DNA from 4 places in the Rhizobium sp. P1_E6 genome. Region 4 is predicted to be linked to each of the others. Evidence: predicted binding sites of a transcription regulator. Region 4 holds the regulator's gene; each other region holds the start of a gene.
The links. Region 4 encodes LexA, which represses DNA repair genes until DNA is damaged. Its sites were predicted from a motif close to TGTTCNNNNTGTGTTCNG; they were not measured.
Positions count from the first base shown of each region.

Region 1: recA (recombinase RecA) is a predicted target of LexA. The motif match lies at 1,795-1,812, and genes of this name have one in related genera.
Region 2: uvrA (excinuclease ABC subunit UvrA) is a predicted target of LexA. The motif match lies at 1,865-1,882, and genes of this name have one in related genera.
Region 3: AC1D35_RS05785 (ATP-dependent helicase) is a predicted target of LexA. The motif match lies at 2,735-2,752, and genes of this name have one in related genera.

Region 1 is NZ_JBFUBG010000002.1:11,786-15,997, forward strand. Features, by position in the region: gene AC1D35_RS01590 (pseudouridine-5'-phosphate glycosidase) at 1-734, opposite strand, end outside; gene AC1D35_RS01595 (carbohydrate kinase family protein) at 765-1,709, opposite strand; gene recA (recombinase RecA) at 1,939-3,030, shown strand; gene alaS (alanine--tRNA ligase) at 3,184-4,212, shown strand, end outside.
Region 2 is NZ_JBFUBG010000002.1:196,628-200,839, forward strand. Features, by position in the region: gene gyrA (DNA gyrase subunit A) at 1-259, opposite strand, end outside; gene AC1D35_RS02520 (MarC family protein) at 485-1,132, shown strand; gene AC1D35_RS02525 (single-stranded DNA-binding protein) at 1,180-1,752, opposite strand; gene uvrA (excinuclease ABC subunit UvrA) at 2,009-4,212, shown strand, end outside.
Region 3 is NZ_JBFUBG010000006.1:75,372-79,583, forward strand. Features, by position in the region: gene AC1D35_RS05780 (enoyl-CoA hydratase/isomerase family protein) at 1-601, shown strand, start outside; gene AC1D35_RS05785 (ATP-dependent helicase) at 624-2,684, opposite strand; gene AC1D35_RS05790 (hypothetical protein) at 2,895-3,158, opposite strand; gene AC1D35_RS05795 (BON domain-containing protein) at 3,314-3,577, shown strand; gene AC1D35_RS05800 (hypothetical protein) at 3,662-3,925, shown strand; gene AC1D35_RS05805 (DUF982 domain-containing protein) at 4,161-4,212, opposite strand, start outside.
Region 4 is NZ_JBFUBG010000028.1:3,083-7,294, reverse strand. Features, by position in the region: gene kdsA (3-deoxy-8-phosphooctulonate synthase) at 1-594, opposite strand, end outside; gene AC1D35_RS15945 (VOC family protein) at 591-1,478, opposite strand; gene lexA (transcriptional repressor LexA) at 1,676-2,401, shown strand; gene AC1D35_RS15935 (ComEC/Rec2 family competence protein) at 2,382-4,212, opposite strand, start outside.

The sequences.
Region 1 (4,212 bases), on a different contig from region 4:
TCGCGGGCGATTTCGTCGGCTTCCGGAACCGGATTGGCGATCAGCATGCCGCCGTCGATGCCGAGCTGTTCGCGCGTCGTCTGGAAATTGGCGATCGCTGCCGGGCTGTTCAGGGTGAGCGGGCTGCGGATGCCCGAGGCGCGCGACCAGAAGGCCGGGAATTCATCGCTCTCATAGGTCACGACGGGCACGCCGCGGGTTTCCAGCACTTCCAGCGTCTTCGGAATATCGAGGATCGCCTTTGCGCCGGCGCAAACGACGATGACGCCGGTGCGGGCCAGTTCTTCGAGATCAGCCGAGATATCGAAGGTTTCTTCAGCACCGCGATGGACACCGCCGATGCCGCCTGTCGCAAAGACCTTGATGCCGGCCCGCGCTGCCGCAATCATCGTCGCGGCGACCGTCGTCGCACCCGTGCGGCGCTCGGCGATGGCGAAGGCGAGATCGGCGCGCGACACCTTCAAGACATCCTTCGCCTGGGCGAGTTGCTCGAGCTCAGCGGCCTCAAGGCCAATATGAAGTGTGCCGTGGATGACAGCGATGGTGGCGGGAACCGCACCCTGATCGCGGATGATCGATTCGACGCTGCGCGCCATCTCGATATTGCCGGGGTAGGGCATGCCATGCGTGATGATGGTCGATTCGAGCGCCACGATCGGGGCGCCGCGCTGCTTGGCGGCGGCCACTTCCTTCGAATAGGAGATCGGCAGCAGGGGCGAAATGGGTTTGGTCATGATCGGTGTCCCTTTATCGATGGTGCCGCTTCATTGCAGAATTCTCGCCGCCGGGACAAGCGAAAGCATGTCGCGGATAAGATCCGGCGAGAGATTTTCGTTCACGGCGTGCCGTGACTGGACAGTAAGGGCGGCTGCAGCCGTGCCATGGCGCACCGCTTCTTCCAGCGGCAGGCCACGCATGAGGGCCGAGAGCGTGCCGGCTGCCAGAGAATCTCCGGCGCCGGTGACATCGGCCACTGTCTCCGAGATCGGCGGCTGTAGGACGAGCGCACGATGGTCATTGAAGGCGACGAGCTCGCGCTGGCCGCGGGTGACGACCGCGCCGCTGACGCCGATGTCACCGAGCAGGGACGGCCAAGCGGCAGCATCCTCCGGCCGGTGGCCGACAAGGGCTGCAGCCTCGGCCTCGTTGAGGAAGAGATAGTCGATGCCGTCGAGGCAGGGCAGGAGGCGCACCACCTTGGCCGGCGAGATGGCGATGGCCGCCACCGGCTTGCCGAGCGCCTTTGCCCTTGCGACGATCGCAGCTGCCGTTTCCTCCGGCAGGTTGGCGTCGAAGAGAATGAAATCGGTAGCGGCGAAGGCATCGCGCACCCAGCGGATCGACAGACGCCGCGGCACGAAGAAGCGGTAGAGCTCCATATCCGCCAGCGCGATGAGCAGATTGCCGTCCCTCTCAATGATCGCCGTATAGCTCGGCGTCTTGCGGTCGAGGAAGACGAAGGGGCGGTCGTCTATCCCCGCAAGGTCGGCCGCCTCGCTCACCGTCTCGCCGATCGGGTCGCCGCCGCGCGGCGAAATCATCGTCACGTCGAAGCCGAGTCGAGCCAGATTGCGGGCCGCATTGAAGCCACCGCCGCCGGGTTCCTCGAACCATGTCCCGGGGTTGCTGGCGCCGGGTGCCGTCTCGCCGGCAATGCGGCCGCGACGATCGATATGGGCGCCACCGAGAACGAGAATCTTGCCGCTCATTTCTGCTCTCCCAAAGCGAATCGAATAGGCTCCGAAATACCCGCATTCAGCCCCGGTGGCTTATTAAGCCGTTGCTTTGCATCGATAAAACAAAAATAGAACACAGGCCGTTTTACCTTTTTCTTTCAATTATTTGCAACCCCATTGCGAAATAAGAACAAATCAGGTACAAACTTCGCATCAGCGGCGACATTGCTTGAGCAGCGTCAATAACCTAAAGGTGGATCGAATGTCTCAGAATTCATTGCGGCTCGTAGAGGACAAATCGGTGGACAAAAGCAAGGCGCTCGAAGCGGCACTCTCACAGATCGAGCGGTCGTTCGGCAAGGGCTCGATCATGAAACTCGGTTCGAACGAGAGCATCGTCGAGATCGAAACAGTTTCCACGGGTTCGCTCAGCCTCGATATCGCGCTCGGCATCGGCGGCCTGCCGAAGGGCCGCATCGTCGAAATCTACGGTCCGGAAAGCTCTGGTAAGACGACGCTCGCTCTGCAGACCATTGCCGAAGCCCAGAAGAAGGGCGGCATCTGCGCCTTCGTCGACGCCGAACACGCTCTCGATCCGGTCTATGCCCGCAAGCTTGGCGTCGATCTGCAGAACCTCCTGATCTCCCAGCCGGACACAGGCGAGCAGGCGCTTGAAATCACCGATACGCTGGTGCGTTCCGGCGCCATCGACGTCCTCGTCGTCGACTCGGTCGCCGCACTGACGCCGCGCGCCGAAATCGAAGGTGAAATGGGCGACAGCCTGCCAGGCCTTCAGGCTCGCCTGATGAGCCAGGCGCTGCGCAAGCTGACGGCTTCGATCTCCAAGTCGAATACCATGGTGATCTTCATCAACCAGATCCGCATGAAGATCGGCGTCATGTTCGGTTCGCCGGAAACGACAACTGGTGGTAACGCGCTGAAGTTCTACGCCTCCGTTCGCCTCGACATCCGCCGCATCGGCCAGGTCAAGGAGCGCGAAGAGGTGATCGGCAACCAGACGCGCGTCAAGGTCGTCAAGAACAAGATGGCGCCTCCCTTCAAGCAGGTCGAATTCGACATTATGTATGGCGAAGGCGTCTCCAAGACCGGCGAACTCGTCGATCTCGGCGTCAAGGCCGGCATCGTCGAGAAATCGGGCGCCTGGTTCTCCTATAACAGCCAGCGCCTCGGCCAGGGCCGCGAAAACGCCAAGACTTTCCTGCGCGACAATCCGGATCTCGCCCGCGAGATCGAAACGGCATTGCGCCAGAACGCCGGCCTGATTGCCGACCGCTTCCTACAGAATGGCGGCCCTGACGCCGGCGACGATGCAGGTGATGCCGGCGACATGTAATTCGCCCTGACCACTGAAGCACATTCGTACCGGCCGCATTCCTTCACGAGAATGCGGCCGGTTTTGTTTGTTCGCTGGACAGTGGCAAGGTCGAACGATAAAAGCCGATGAATTTGGTTTTACCTGCCTGCTGGCAGCATCGAAGGGCATGAAATGAGCGGTGTGAACGATATCCGGTCGACCTTCCTCGACTACTTCAAGAAGAACGGCCATGAGATCGTTTCATCGAGCCCGCTCGTGCCGCGCAACGACCCGACGCTGATGTTTACGAATGCCGGCATGGTGCAGTTCAAGAACGTCTTCACCGGTCTCGAAAAGCGTCCCTATTCGACGGCAACGACTTCGCAGAAATGCGTGCGCGCCGGCGGCAAGCATAACGACCTCGACAATGTCGGCTATACCGCGCGCCATCTGACCTTCTTCGAAATGCTCGGCAATTTCTCCTTCGGCGACTATTTCAAGGAGAATGCGATCGAGCTTGCCTGGAAGCTCGTCACCGAAGGCTTCGACCTTCCGAAGAACCGTCTGCTGGTGACCGTCTATTCCGAAGACGAGGAAGCCGCGACGCTGTGGAAGAAGATCGCCGGTTTTTCCGACGACAAGATCATCCGCATCCCGACCTCTGACAATTTCTGGCAGATGGGCGATACCGGCCCCTGCGGCCCGTGCTCGGAAATCTTCATCGACCAGGGCGAGAATGTCTGGGGCGGCCCTCCCGGCTCGCCGGAAGAGGATGGTGACCGGTTCCTGGAGTTCTGGAACCTCGTCTTCATGCAGTTCGAACAGACCGAGCCCGGCGTTCGCAATCCGCTGCCGCGTCCGTCGATCGACACCGGCATGGGCCTGGAGCGCATGGCCGCCGTTCTCCAGGGTGTCCAGAGCGTGTTCGACACCGACCTGTTCCGCACATTGATCGCCACCATCGAGGATACGATGGGCGCTAAGGCTGAGGGCAGTGCCAGCCACCGCGTCATCGCCGACCATCTGCGCTCCTCGGCCTTCCTGATCGCCGATGGCGTTCTGCCGTCTAATGAAGGCCGCGGCTATGTGCTGCGCCGCATCATGCGCCGCGCCATGCGCCATGCGCAGCTTCTCGGCGCCAAGGAGCCGCTGATGTACAAGCTGCTGCCGACGCTGGTGCAGGAGATGGGCCGCGCCTATCCGGAACTGGTGCGCGCCGAG
Region 2 (4,212 bases), on a different contig from region 4:
GATGGTATTTACCCATCACGTCACCGGTGACGCGGGCGCACTTGACGTATTTCTTGTTCCAGTCGATGCCGAGTTCGGACATGCCGTAGAGAATGCGCCGGTGCACGGGCTTGAGGCCGTCACGCACGTCGGGAAGCGCGCGGGACACGATTACGCTCATCGCGTAATCGAGGTACGACCTCTGCATTTCCTCTATAATGGAGATGGGCTCGATGCCTGGCGGGAGCTTCCCGCCGCCGGGGGGTGTTTGCTCAGTCAAAACGGTTCACGTTCTCTTCTAGAATCACTTGAAGATTTATAGCGGAAAGCCTGTTCCCGCGCCAATTTAGCCAGGGGTTTTGAACAGGCTTTTGCGGTCGAAAGAGGGCAAATCGCGCCATTTGCCCGTGGGTAGGAGACAATCAGCGACCATGCATTTGCCAAATCGGAAGCCGCACATCACAATCATCAAAAACAAGCATCTATATGGGGTTTTGGAGAAGCGATGGCAAGCGCCGACCAACTGATCAACGCGTTTACGACGCTGCTCGTCACCATCGATCCGCCGGGGCTCGCCCCGCTCTTTCTCGGTCTCACTGTCGGCATGACCCGCCAGGAGCGCAAGCAGGTGGCGTTGCGCGGCTCGACCATCGCCTTCATCATCCTAGCCGTCTTCGCACTGTTCGGCTCCAGCGTGCTCGGCGTGCTCGGCATTTCCATCGGTGCCTTCCGGCTGGCGGGCGGCCTGCTGCTGTTCTGGATCGCTTTCGAAATGGTGTTCGAGAAGCGCCAGGACCGTAAGGAAAAGACCACGGAAGTGGCGATTACCAAGGATCATATCGAGAATATTGCCGTCTTCCCGCTGGCACTGCCGCTGATTGCCGGGCCGGGCGCCATTTCCGCGACGATCCTGCTGGGAGGCACCCTTCCCTCCACCGTCGAGCGGGCGCAACTGATCGGCGTTATCGCGGCCTGCTTGCTGATCACGTTGGTGGTGCTTTTCCTCGCCGACCGGCTAGACCGCTTCCTCGGCGTCACGGGCCGGGCAATCCTGACCCGCCTTCTCGGAGTCATCCTGGCAGCGCTTGCCGCCCAGTTCGTTATCGATGGGGCAAAATCGGCGCTCAACCTGATCAGCGCCACACCGACATGAAAACGGCGCCCTTGGGCGCCGTTTGCAAGACTACTGAACAAGACCGATCAAAACGGAATGTCGTCGTCGAGATCACGCGAGAAGTTGCCGCCGCCGGCACTACTACCGCCGCCGCTGCTTCCGCCACTACGTCCACCACCGCTACCGCTACGGCCACCGCCGGATGACTGCGCCGGCGCACCGTAATCGTCGCCATAACCGCCGCCACCGAAATCGTCGCCGCCACGGCCGCCGCCGAAGCCGGAGCCAGCACCGCCGCCCTCACCTCCGCGCCCGTCGAGCATCGTCAGCGTCGAATTGAAGCCCTGCAGCACGACTTCCGTCGAGTAGCGGTCGGCGCCAGTCTGGTCCTGCCACTTGCGGGTCTGCAGCGCGCCTTCGATATATAGCTTGGCGCCCTTCTTCACATATTGCTCGACGACCTTGCAGAGGCCTTCGTTGAAGACCACTACGGTGTGCCATTCTGTCTTTTCGCGGCGCTCGCCGGAATTGCGGTCGCGCCATGTTTCAGACGTCGCGATGCGGAGGTTGGCGATCGGCCGGCCATCCTGCGTGCGGCGGATTTCGGGGTCGGCGCCCACGTTTCCGATCAGAATTACCTTGTTCACACTGCCAGCCATATCATTTCACCTTACTGCCGCCCTGACCGGCGGCGTTCAAAACCATCGACATACTCTAAACCATAGAGGACAAGCGGTGCGCATCCAGCCCCGCTTAATCCACAAGGAATTTTGTTCTTTATTTGTTCTATTTATTCGCTATGATCCTGTCAACAGAATCGAAAACCTTTGTTGTTCCGGACATTCAGCCTCGACTCGCCCACCGGCATCACTACATAAGGGCTGTTATTCCCCCAAACGACTTGAAGCAGAGACGATGAGCGAACTGAAGACGATCTCCATCCGTGGCGCGCGTGAGCATAATCTGAAGGGCATCGACCTCGATCTGCCGCGCAACAAGCTCATCGTCATGACCGGCCTCTCCGGATCCGGCAAGTCCTCGCTTGCCTTCGACACGATCTATGCCGAGGGACAGCGCCGCTATGTCGAAAGCCTTTCGGCCTATGCGCGCCAGTTCCTGGAAATGATGCAGAAGCCCGATGTCGACCAGATCGACGGGCTGTCGCCGGCGATCTCGATCGAGCAGAAGACGACCTCGCGCAATCCACGCTCGACGGTCGGCACGGTTACGGAAATCTACGACTATATGCGCCTCTTGTTTGCGCGCGTCGGCGTTCCCTACTCGCCTGCGACGGGCCTGCCGATCGAAAGCCAGACGGTCAGCCAGATGGTCGATCGGGTGCTGGCTTTCGAGGAAGGCACGCGTCTTTATATATTGGCGCCGATGATCCGCGGACGTAAGGGCGAGTACAAGAAAGAGCTGGCGGAGCTCATGAAAAAGGGCTTCCAGCGCGTCAAGGTGGACGGCCAGTTCTACGAGATCGCCGATGCGCCTGTTCTCGACAAGAAGTACAAGCACGATATCGACATTGTCATCGACCGTATTGTCGTACGGCCGGATATGGCATCGCGCCTTGCCGACAGTTTCGAGACGGCGCTGAAGCTCGCCGACGGCCTTGCCGTTGCCGAATTCGCCGACAAGCCGCTTCCGCCCGAAGAAACCTCGGCCGGCGGCTCGGCCAACAAGTCGCTCAACGAGACGCATGAGCGTGTGCTGTTTTCGGAAAAGTTTGCCTGCCCGGTTTCCGGCTTCACCATTCCGGAGATCGAGCCACGGCTCTTTTCGTTCAACAATCCCTTCGGCGCCTGCCCGACCTGCGACGGTCTCGGCTCACAGCAGAAGATCGACCCTGATCTGATCGTGCCTGAGCCTGAGCGCACGCTGCGCGACGGCGCCATCGCGCCCTGGGCCAAGTCGACCTCGCCCTACTACAACCAGACGCTCGAAGCGCTCGGCAAGCATTTCGGCTTCAAGCTCGGCAGCCGCTGGAACGATCTCCCCGAAAAGGCCAGGGATGTCATCCTGAACGGCACCGAGGAGAAGATCGAATTCCATTATGCCGACGGCGCACGCACTTACACGACCTCGAAGAATTTCGAGGGCATCGTGCCCAATCTCGAACGGCGCTGGAAGGAAACGGATTCCGCCTGGGCGCGCGAGGATATTGAGCGCTTCATGTCGGCAGCCCCCTGCCCGTCCTGCAACGGCTATCGCCTGAAGCCTGAGGCGCTCGCCGTGAAAATCAACAAGCTGCATATCGGCGAAGTCACCCAGATGTCGATCCGCATCGCTCGCGACTGGTTCGAGACGCTGCCGGCGACCTTCAACGCCAAGCAGAATGAGATTGCCGTGCGGATTCTCAAGGAAATCCGCGACCGCTTGCGGTTCCTGAACGATGTAGGCCTCGAATATCTCAGCCTGTCACGCAATTCCGGTACGCTGTCAGGCGGTGAAAGCCAGCGTATCCGGCTTGCCTCGCAGATCGGCTCCGGCTTGACCGGCGTTCTCTATGTACTCGACGAGCCGTCGATCGGCCTGCACCAGCGCGACAATGCACGGCTTCTCGACACGCTGAAGCACCTGCGCGACATCGGCAACACGGTCATCGTCGTAGAGCATGACGAGGACGCGATCCTGACGGCCGACGATGTGGTCGATATCGGCCCGGCAGCCGGCGTGCATGGCGGCCAGGTAGTGGCGCATGGCACGCCGCAAGAAATCATGGCCAATCCGAAGTCGCTGACCGGGAAATATCTCTCCGGCGAACTTGGCGTGACCCTGCCCGACGAACGCCGCAAGCCGAAGAAGGGCAAGGAGATCAAGGTCGTCGGCGCCCGCGGCAACAATCTGAAGAATGTCACGGCGGCAATTCCGCTCGGCGTCTTTACGGCGGTGACGGGTGTTTCGGGCGGCGGCAAGTCCACCTTCCTGATCGAGACGCTTTACAAGTCGGCGGCGCGTCGCGTCATGGGTGCGCGTGAAATCCCTGCCGATCACGATCGCATCGATGGCTTTGAGCATATCGACAAGGTGATCGACATCGATCAGTCGCCGATCGGTCGCACGCCGCGTTCGAACCCGGCGACCTATACCGGCGCCTTCACACCGATCCGCGACTG
Region 3 (4,212 bases), on a different contig from region 4:
GCTGCCTCACATGCCGGGCGAAAGCGGTACATGGATGGCCCTGACGGGGCTGGATATCAATGGCGCCGATGCCATCCATGCTGGACTTGCTGATTTCTACATGCCCTTCTCGCGTCTGGAAGAGGCAGTCCAGCGTCTCTCGGATCTGCCTTTGGGAAGCTCGTCAGACGATGTCGACGCGGCGCTGCGCAATCTATCGGATCAGCCGGGCGAAGGCAGGCTGCAGGCCAATGCCACGATGATCGACCGCGCCTTCCGCTTCAGCCGTGTCGAGGACATCGCGTTGGCCCTCGCTCAGGAAGAGGGCGAGTTCGCAGCCGAAACCCGTCGCGTGATGCTCACACGCTCGCCGACCAGCCTCAAGCTCACCTTGCGGCTGCTGAGAGCCGGCCGCCAGAGCCGTACGCTCGGCGAATGCCTGGCCCGTGAGCTCAGCGCCTGCATGCAGATCCTGCATGGTGCGGATTTCTACGAAGGCGTCCGTGCGGCTGTTATCGACAAGGACCGTAATCCGAAATGGTCGCCGCCGGCAATCGCCCTGGTCAACGATGAAATGATCGGCCGTTTCTTCGAACCCGCCAAGCCACCGCTCGCGCTTTAGCGCCATCTGGTCAGGAGAGGCTCTAACGCCACATGCCGCGCATGCGTGCACCGACATCGATGCGCACCTGCCGCGCCTGCTGGGCCGCCGCCGTTTCCGCTTTGGCCTGCGGCCAGCCGCAGACCTCGAAGAACTGCAGCAGCGTCGCGGGAATGAAGCGGCTGCGTGACGCATAGACGTGCCGGTCGCCCTGCGAGTTCTGCCCATAGGTGAAAAAGCGTTGCGGCACGACGAGATCGAGGCTGTCCTTGGCGCGTGTCATCGCCACATAGAGCAGCCGCCGCTCCTCCTCTATTTCTGCCGTCGTGCCGACAGCGAGATCCGAGGGGATGCAGCCATCGATGACGTTCAGCATGAAGACCTTGGTCCATTCCTGTCCCTTGGCCGAATGGATGGTCGAGAGGATGAGATAGTCCTCGTCGAGCAGCGGCACGCCCGCCTGATCCGAGGTTGCGTCGGGCGGATCGAGCGTCAGTTCCGTCAGGAAGCGCTCGCGCGAAGCATAACCGCCGGCGATCTGCTCGAGCTGCACGAGATCGGCAAGCCGGGCGCTCGCATCCTCATGCAGCCTTTCAAGATGCGGCTCATACCATTTCCGCACCAGTTCGATCTCGGCAGGCCAGCCGGCCTTGCCGGTCTTCAGTTCCTGCATGGTGGACACGAACGAGGTCCAGTCGTCGCCCGAGCGCGGCGGCGCAGGCATGGTGGCGAGCGCCGTCACCGGGCTTGGGCCTTCTGCCATATGGTCCAGCACCTTCTGTGCCGTGGAAGGCCCGACCCCCGGCAGGATCTGCATCAGCCGAAAGCCCGCCACCCGGTCGCGCGGGTTCTGGGCAAAGCGTAATGCCGCCAGCATGTCTTTCACATGCGCGCTATCGAGGAATTTCAGCCCCCCGAACTTCACGAAGGGAATGTTGCGGCGGGTGAGCTCCACTTCCAGAGCGCCGCTATGGTGCGAGGCGCGGAAGAGGACGGCCTGGCTTTTCAGCTTCACGCCCTCTTCGCGATGGTCGAGAATCTTGTCGGCCACGTAGCGCGCCTGATCATTCTCGTCGCGCACCGTCACCAGCCGCGGCCGCTCCGGCGATTCCCGCTCCGTCCAGAGGTTCTTGGTGAAGCGCTCGGAAGCAAGGTCGATGACGGCGTTCGCCGCCGCAAGGATCGGCTGGGTCGAGCGGTAGTTGCGGTCGAGCGTGACGATATTGGCGGCCGGGCTGAACGACGCCGGAAAATCGAGAATGTTGCGCACTGTGGCCGCGCGGAAGGAATAGATCGACTGCGCATCGTCACCGACAACGGTCAGCCCATGCCCGGTTGGCTTGAGGGCAAGCAGGATCGAGGATTGCAGCCTGTTGGTGTCCTGATATTCGTCGACCAGCACATGGTCGAAGCGGCTGCCGATATCCTCTGATATCAGCGGTTCGGCCACCATCTGCGCCCAGTAGAGCAGCAGGTCGTCATAATCGAGCACGTTCTGGCTCTGCTTTGCCTCGACATAGCAGGCAAACAGCTCGCGAAGCTGCTTTTCCCAGGTCGCGCACCAGGGAAAGGCATCGCGCAGCACCAACGGCAGTTCCGCTTCCGAGTTTACCGCGCGGGAATAGATGGCAAGGCAGGTGCCCTTGGTTGGAAACCGGCTTTCCGTCTTGGAGAAGCCGAGCTCGTGGCGCACGAGGTTCATCAGGTCGGCACTGTCTTCCCGGTCATGGATGGAGAAGGCCGGGTCGAGGCCGATCTGCTCGGCATAATCGCGCAGCAGTCGTGCGCCTATGCCGTGAAACGTGCCACTCCAGGCCAGCGCATCTGCCATCATGCCGGAATTCTTGCCAAGGACCTCGCCGCAGATGCGCTCGACGCGCCGGCCCATTTCGGCAGCCGCCCGACGGGAAAAGGTCATCAGCAGGATGCGGCGCGGATCAGCACCCTTGAGGATCAGATGTGCTACGCGATGGGCAAGCGTATTCGTCTTGCCGGAGCCGGCGCCGGCAATGATAAGCAGCGGCCCCGCAATATGGCTGCCTTCGATGAGCGTGCCGTGCTCGACGGCCAAACGCTGCTGGGGGTTGAGCTTTTCGAGATACATCCAGCGGTCCGGTTGGCTCTCGCCGGAGAATCACCAGCGCGAGTGTTAGACGTTCCTTGAATGTTCTTGATTGCCGCTCCTGTCAAGCAGGCACGGGCTACCATTCACGACACCATCGGCCCGAAAATCGAGTTCGTTTTCGGAAAGCCAGATGCATCGGCCAATAGAGGTAGAGGGTCCTTTATGCGTCCAAATGGACGCACGGCGCTACTACGGAAAATCCGGCACGATCTGGCGCCGCACCAGCTTCAGGCTGCGGTCGGGCTGGAGTATGTAGGTTTCGTAAACGTGCTGGCCCTGCTGATCGTAGAAGTCGTTATGGACGACACTGCCGATCGGCGATTTCGTCAGCTTCGTGCGCGGCTGGCCGCCATAGGTGATGCTGCCGGGAATAGGCTCCAGCGCCGGCGCGTCAGCAGCCGAACAACCCGCCAGAAGAGCGGCGGCAAAAAGGGCCGGCAACTGAGCTTTCATCATCGTCTCCTCCAGCCGCAATCGCACAAAGCGGCTGCAAGACCATCAAGATCCAGGCGCCACCATACTCTCAACTTTGCTTCCAGCCAGCAGCGGCTGGCAACAAACGTCGTCTTCCGGCGTTAAGTCTGTATTAGCCAATGTCAGGAACGATCATGGTACTGCGCTTTCAAAGCTCGTTAGTCCACGAGGAAGCCTGCATGCAAGGCCACAACGCGGCTGCTACGCGCGCGTCCGTGGAAAGCGCCCTGCATGCCGCAGCCGACCTCGATGCGGCCGAAATTGTCGTCTCGACCCTCGGCTCCTACGTCATTCTCGAAGGTTTCGTGCGCAGGAAGGGCGATAGTGAGCGGGCACTGGCGATTGCCGAGGATATCGTCGGAAGCGGTTATGTGCATTGCCGCATGCTGCTCAGATAAATCACGTCTTCCCACAGGTATTCTCAAGGAACCAACTCCCCGTCTCGTGTGTTGAAATGCTGGATTTCAATGCTGGAGACAACAATGCAAACGCTGATACGCCTCTGGACCGCGGTCCTTCTTCTCGGATGCGGCGCCTTTGCCGGGTCCGCTTATGCTTCCCTTGAACCAGATACGAATTATTCGGTCTTGCCGAAGGACGAAATAGCGCTGAACGAATATACCAACGCCTCGCTCTGCGAGCCGTCTGCACCGCACTATCTGCCGTCCTTCATCCGCACGGCAGATGGCACAATCATCGGTGTTGGCTATATTCAAGTCGGTGACGAGAATACTTCTGACTGCTGATGGTATATTTGAAATTCCTGTCAGACGAGGCTCGTCTGTAGTCTCCCGTAGAGGGTGACGAGCCTCTAACCATCATCATGATGGCTGGCGTCGTTCTATTGATGAACGGATGAACGGCGCAATGCCTTTTGAGACAAAGCCCCGCACGAGCTCCATGCAGGGTTAAGTGAAAATTAAGCATTGCTCCGTTTCGGAACGGATCCGGCTTTTGCTGTCCGGTGTCGCCGCCGAAAGCTTAATGCACTTTAAGCTTTGCTTCCTCGGCCGCCGCCATGAACTCGGCGCGT
Region 4 (4,212 bases):
ACCGGTGGCTGCCATGATCGGCAGGGAGCGCATGTCGGAGACCAGCGTGTTGTAGCCGAAGGAAGCGCCGCGCTCGCACAGCAGAATGTTCGGATTGCCACTCTGATTCAGCTTGCCGAGCACATTCTTCATGTCCCAAGGCGCCAGGAACTGGCCCTTCTTGACGTTGATGACGCGGCCCGTCTTGGCAGCAGCCACCAGAAGATCAGTCTGGCGAGACAGGAAGGCCGGTATCTGCAGGATATCAACGACCTTCGCTACTTCGGCGCATTGTTCTTCGCTGTGAATGTCGGTGAGAACCGGAATGCCGAGTTCCTTCTTGAGATCAGCGAATACTTCCAGCCCCTTCTCAAGGCCGACACCGCGTTTGCTCGACAACGAAGAGCGATTGGCCTTGTCGAAAGACGTCTTGTAGACAAGCCCTATGCCGAGCTTGGCGCACAGTTCCTTCAATGTGCCGGCCACCATGAACGCATGGTCGCGGCTTTCCATTTCGCAGGCGCCGGCGATCAGCGACAAGCGGCCGGTATTGGAGAAGGTGACCTTACCGGCGCCCTCGCCGACCGTCACCTGGGAATTGGTATTGGAGCTCATGATGTTTCCTCGAAGGCGAAGAGCACGCCCTGGCCGGGCGCGGGCTTCACCAGAATACGGTTGCCCTTGCGTGTATAGGTCACCCCGTTAGCAGCCAAATGCGCTTCTGTCACGGCAAGATCGCCCGCATGGAAAAGGATCGCCCGCCCACGCAGGCCGCGATCGGTGTCCGGCGTCGCCAGATCGAAATAGGCCTCCAGACCCGCCGGGTTCATCAGACTGATTTTTGTGTTTGCCAGAGCAACTCTCACCCCAAAACCGGTCTCATCTGCGGCGTCGGCTCTTGCCACGCCACGGACGAATTCGCCGAAGGCCGAAGGCTCGGGCGCGGCTAGAACTATCTCGGCAATTCCGGTTACGCCGTTGACGTGAGCTTCGAGCGCGCTGCGGTCAGCAGGGAGCGGATTGACGCGCTCGACGGCGAAGAGAAAGAAATCCGGTGCCCGGAGGTCACCGGCGAAGGCGAGCCGGAAGCCGGCAATGCTCTCCGTGCCATCCGGCATTTTCACGGGACGTTCGAACTGCAACACAGAACCAGCGCTAATGCCGCCTTTAACGAATCGAGCATGTTCATGCTTTGCATCCGCGGCACTGAAGGCGATAGCAGACAGGCCCTCGCTGCCGCAGCGAAAACGAAAGGCCTGATCGCGGGCTGTGAAGACATTGCCATCACGCGCCGTCCTGTCGCTCTCCTCGACACTGGCGACGCCGAGCGGCTCGAGATAGCTCCTGTCGGCGAAGAAAACGCAGGCATTTTCCGTACCGAAGGGATGGCGCGCGTCCGGAGCGACGGTGAAGCCCAGCTTGCCTAACCTCTCGCGTGCAAGGGCGATATCGGTAACCGGCAAAACGAGATGATCGATCGCAAGCGTGTCTTGGGTCATCAGCTACTCTCCAGCAATCACAAGGAGATGTGCTTCAACAAGCCTTACGAAGCAAGGCCGGACGGGCCGGGCGCCGACAAAAATAAAATTCTCAACACAATGGGGAGAAATTTTACGAAAATTTAGCCACTTGCGGAACACATATGGAACATATAGTGTCCGTTCTGGATTTGTTTCAATACTGGGGTCACACGCCGATGCTCACGCGCAAACAACAGGAACTTCTTCTTTTCATTCATGAAAGGATGAAGGAATCCGGCGTTCCGCCATCTTTCGACGAGATGAAGGACGCCCTGGATCTGGCCTCGAAATCCGGCATTCATCGGCTGATCACGGCGCTCGAAGAACGCGGCTTCATTCGCCGGCTTCCGAACCGGGCGCGTGCGCTCGAAGTCATCAAGCTGCCGGAAGCCTACAGCTCGAGCCTACAGCCAAGGCGCGGCTTTTCACCAAGCGTCATCGAAGGCAGCCTCGGCAAGCCGCAACCTGTTGCGCCTCCCGCCGCGGCAAAGTCAGCACCTGCGGCCGACAACGGCAATTCGGTTTCCGTGCCGGTCATGGGGCGCATCGCTGCCGGCGTGCCGATTTCGGCAATCCAGAACAACACCCATGACATCACCGTTCCCGCCGATATGCTTGGCTCCGGCGAACATTATGCGCTCGAAGTTCGTGGCGACTCGATGATCGAAGCCGGCATCTTCGATGGCGATACCGTCATCATCCGCAACGGTAGCACGGCCAATCCGGGTGACATCGTCGTCGCACTCGTCGATGAAGAGGAAGCGACGCTCAAGCGCTTCCGCCGCAAGGGCGCATCGATTGCGCTCGAAGCCGCAAACCCCGCTTACGAGACCCGCATTTTCCCGCCGGATCGCGTCAAGGTCCAGGGCAAGCTCGTCGGCCTCATTCGTCGCTATCACTGACCGGTGACCGGTCAACATCAGCGAATGTGTCGCTACGCCAGTCATAGGCACGGTGGCGCATCCAGGGCCGTGGTAATGCGTCGAATGTAGCGGCAACCGCAACTCCGCCATCTGTGAAACGAAGCTCGATCGAGCCTGTCTTGCGCAATGTTTCGCCGGTAAAGAGCAGAGCTCCGGATCGGCAGCCGTCAAGACGCAGACGGACAGGGGTGACGACGATATCGGCCGTATCGCAGGCAGGGCCCAGATAGGCTGCATTGTCGATAACCGTCAGTTTCTTTCCATTGCCGAGCATGATGGCGCACCAGGCACCTTTCAGGCACGAGAACCGTGACGGCGAACCGATCGCGACACGTCTTATCGATTCTCTGGCTTCATTCTGTTGATCCCGCGAGAGCTGCAGTCTTTTGCCTTCGGGCGCAGTGGGCCTGTTGGCAGCTTCCAGCATGACTGGCTTCCTGTGCTCTTCGATGGCAAGCGCCCGCTGCCATTGTTCGAAGATGAAGGCGGGTGGCTTTTCGCGGTTCGAAGCTATCGCCTCTCCATCGACAACAGCAACGAGGCTACCGTCTTCGGCAATGGCGATGTCGGGCATTGCCTCTGATGGCAGCGCCGCGACAGCAAGCGTGGAGAGAGCGACGATTGCCGTTCCGATATGCCGCAGTCGAGTTCTGAGGAGGGTCAGCAGCAGAAAACCGAAAACAGCCGTCGGGAAGTACCAACCCGGCAAACGGCCCACATCGATATTGCCACCCCAGCTCGATACCGTCTTTGCGATTGTAATCACCAGATCCAGCCCGAAGCCTGCCACATGCCATGCCCAGCCGTCCAGGCCAAAGGGCATCAGCAGCATCGCCAGCATCCCAGCCGGCATGACGATGAAGGAAATCACCGGCATGGCCGCGAGATTTGCCGGCAGGCCATAGGCTGTCAGCCGGTGGAAATGCTCGATCGAAAACAGCGCGGTAGAGAAGCCGCCAATCAGCGACGTCAGGAAAATGCCACCAAAGAAACCGCCGACCACGAAGAGGGGCTTCATGACCGGCAGGTTGGCAAAGACATTCTCCCACATCGGCCGGCCTTTCCAGAGATCGTAGCCGGCGACCAGGGCAAGTGTTGCGGCAAAGGACATCTGGAAGCTCGGCCCCAGCACCTCCGATGGCGAGATCGCAAGGATCACAAGAGCGGATAGCGCCACGTTTCTGAGGCTGATCGATGGCCGGTCAAAGAAGACGGCAACCAGCATGATGGCCATCATGATGAAGGCACGTTCGGCGGAGACGGCAAAGCCGGAGATCAGATAGTAGGCCGTCACCGCCGCGAGCGCACCGGCCGCCGCGATTTTCTTGGTCGGCCACGCCTGGGCAATGCCGGGAAAAAGGCTAAGGACGACGCGCAGGCCGACAAAAAAGATGCCGGCGGAAAGCGCCATATTGAGACCGGAGATCGCGACGATATGGGCAAGGCCGGACTGCCGCAGCGCGTCCGTCGTGTCATCCGAGATCGCCCGTCTCTCGTCGGTGACAAGCGAAGCGGCAAAGGCGCCGGTATCGCCCGGCAGGGTGGAGCGTATGCGATCGCCGATGCCACTCCTGAGGCGATAGAGCCATTCGAGTGTCGCCTCACCGACCGAGCCCGCTTGCTGTGGCTGCAAGGCAAGCTTTTTCGGCGCGCCATAGAAAAAGCCGTTGGCGCCGATGCCGTCAAAATAGGCACTGAAAGCAAAATCATTCAGGTGGGGAAGTGCGGGGCCTGCCGGAGGCGTGAGACGCGCCCTGCCCTCGATGACGTCGCCAAGCTCGAAAGGCTGC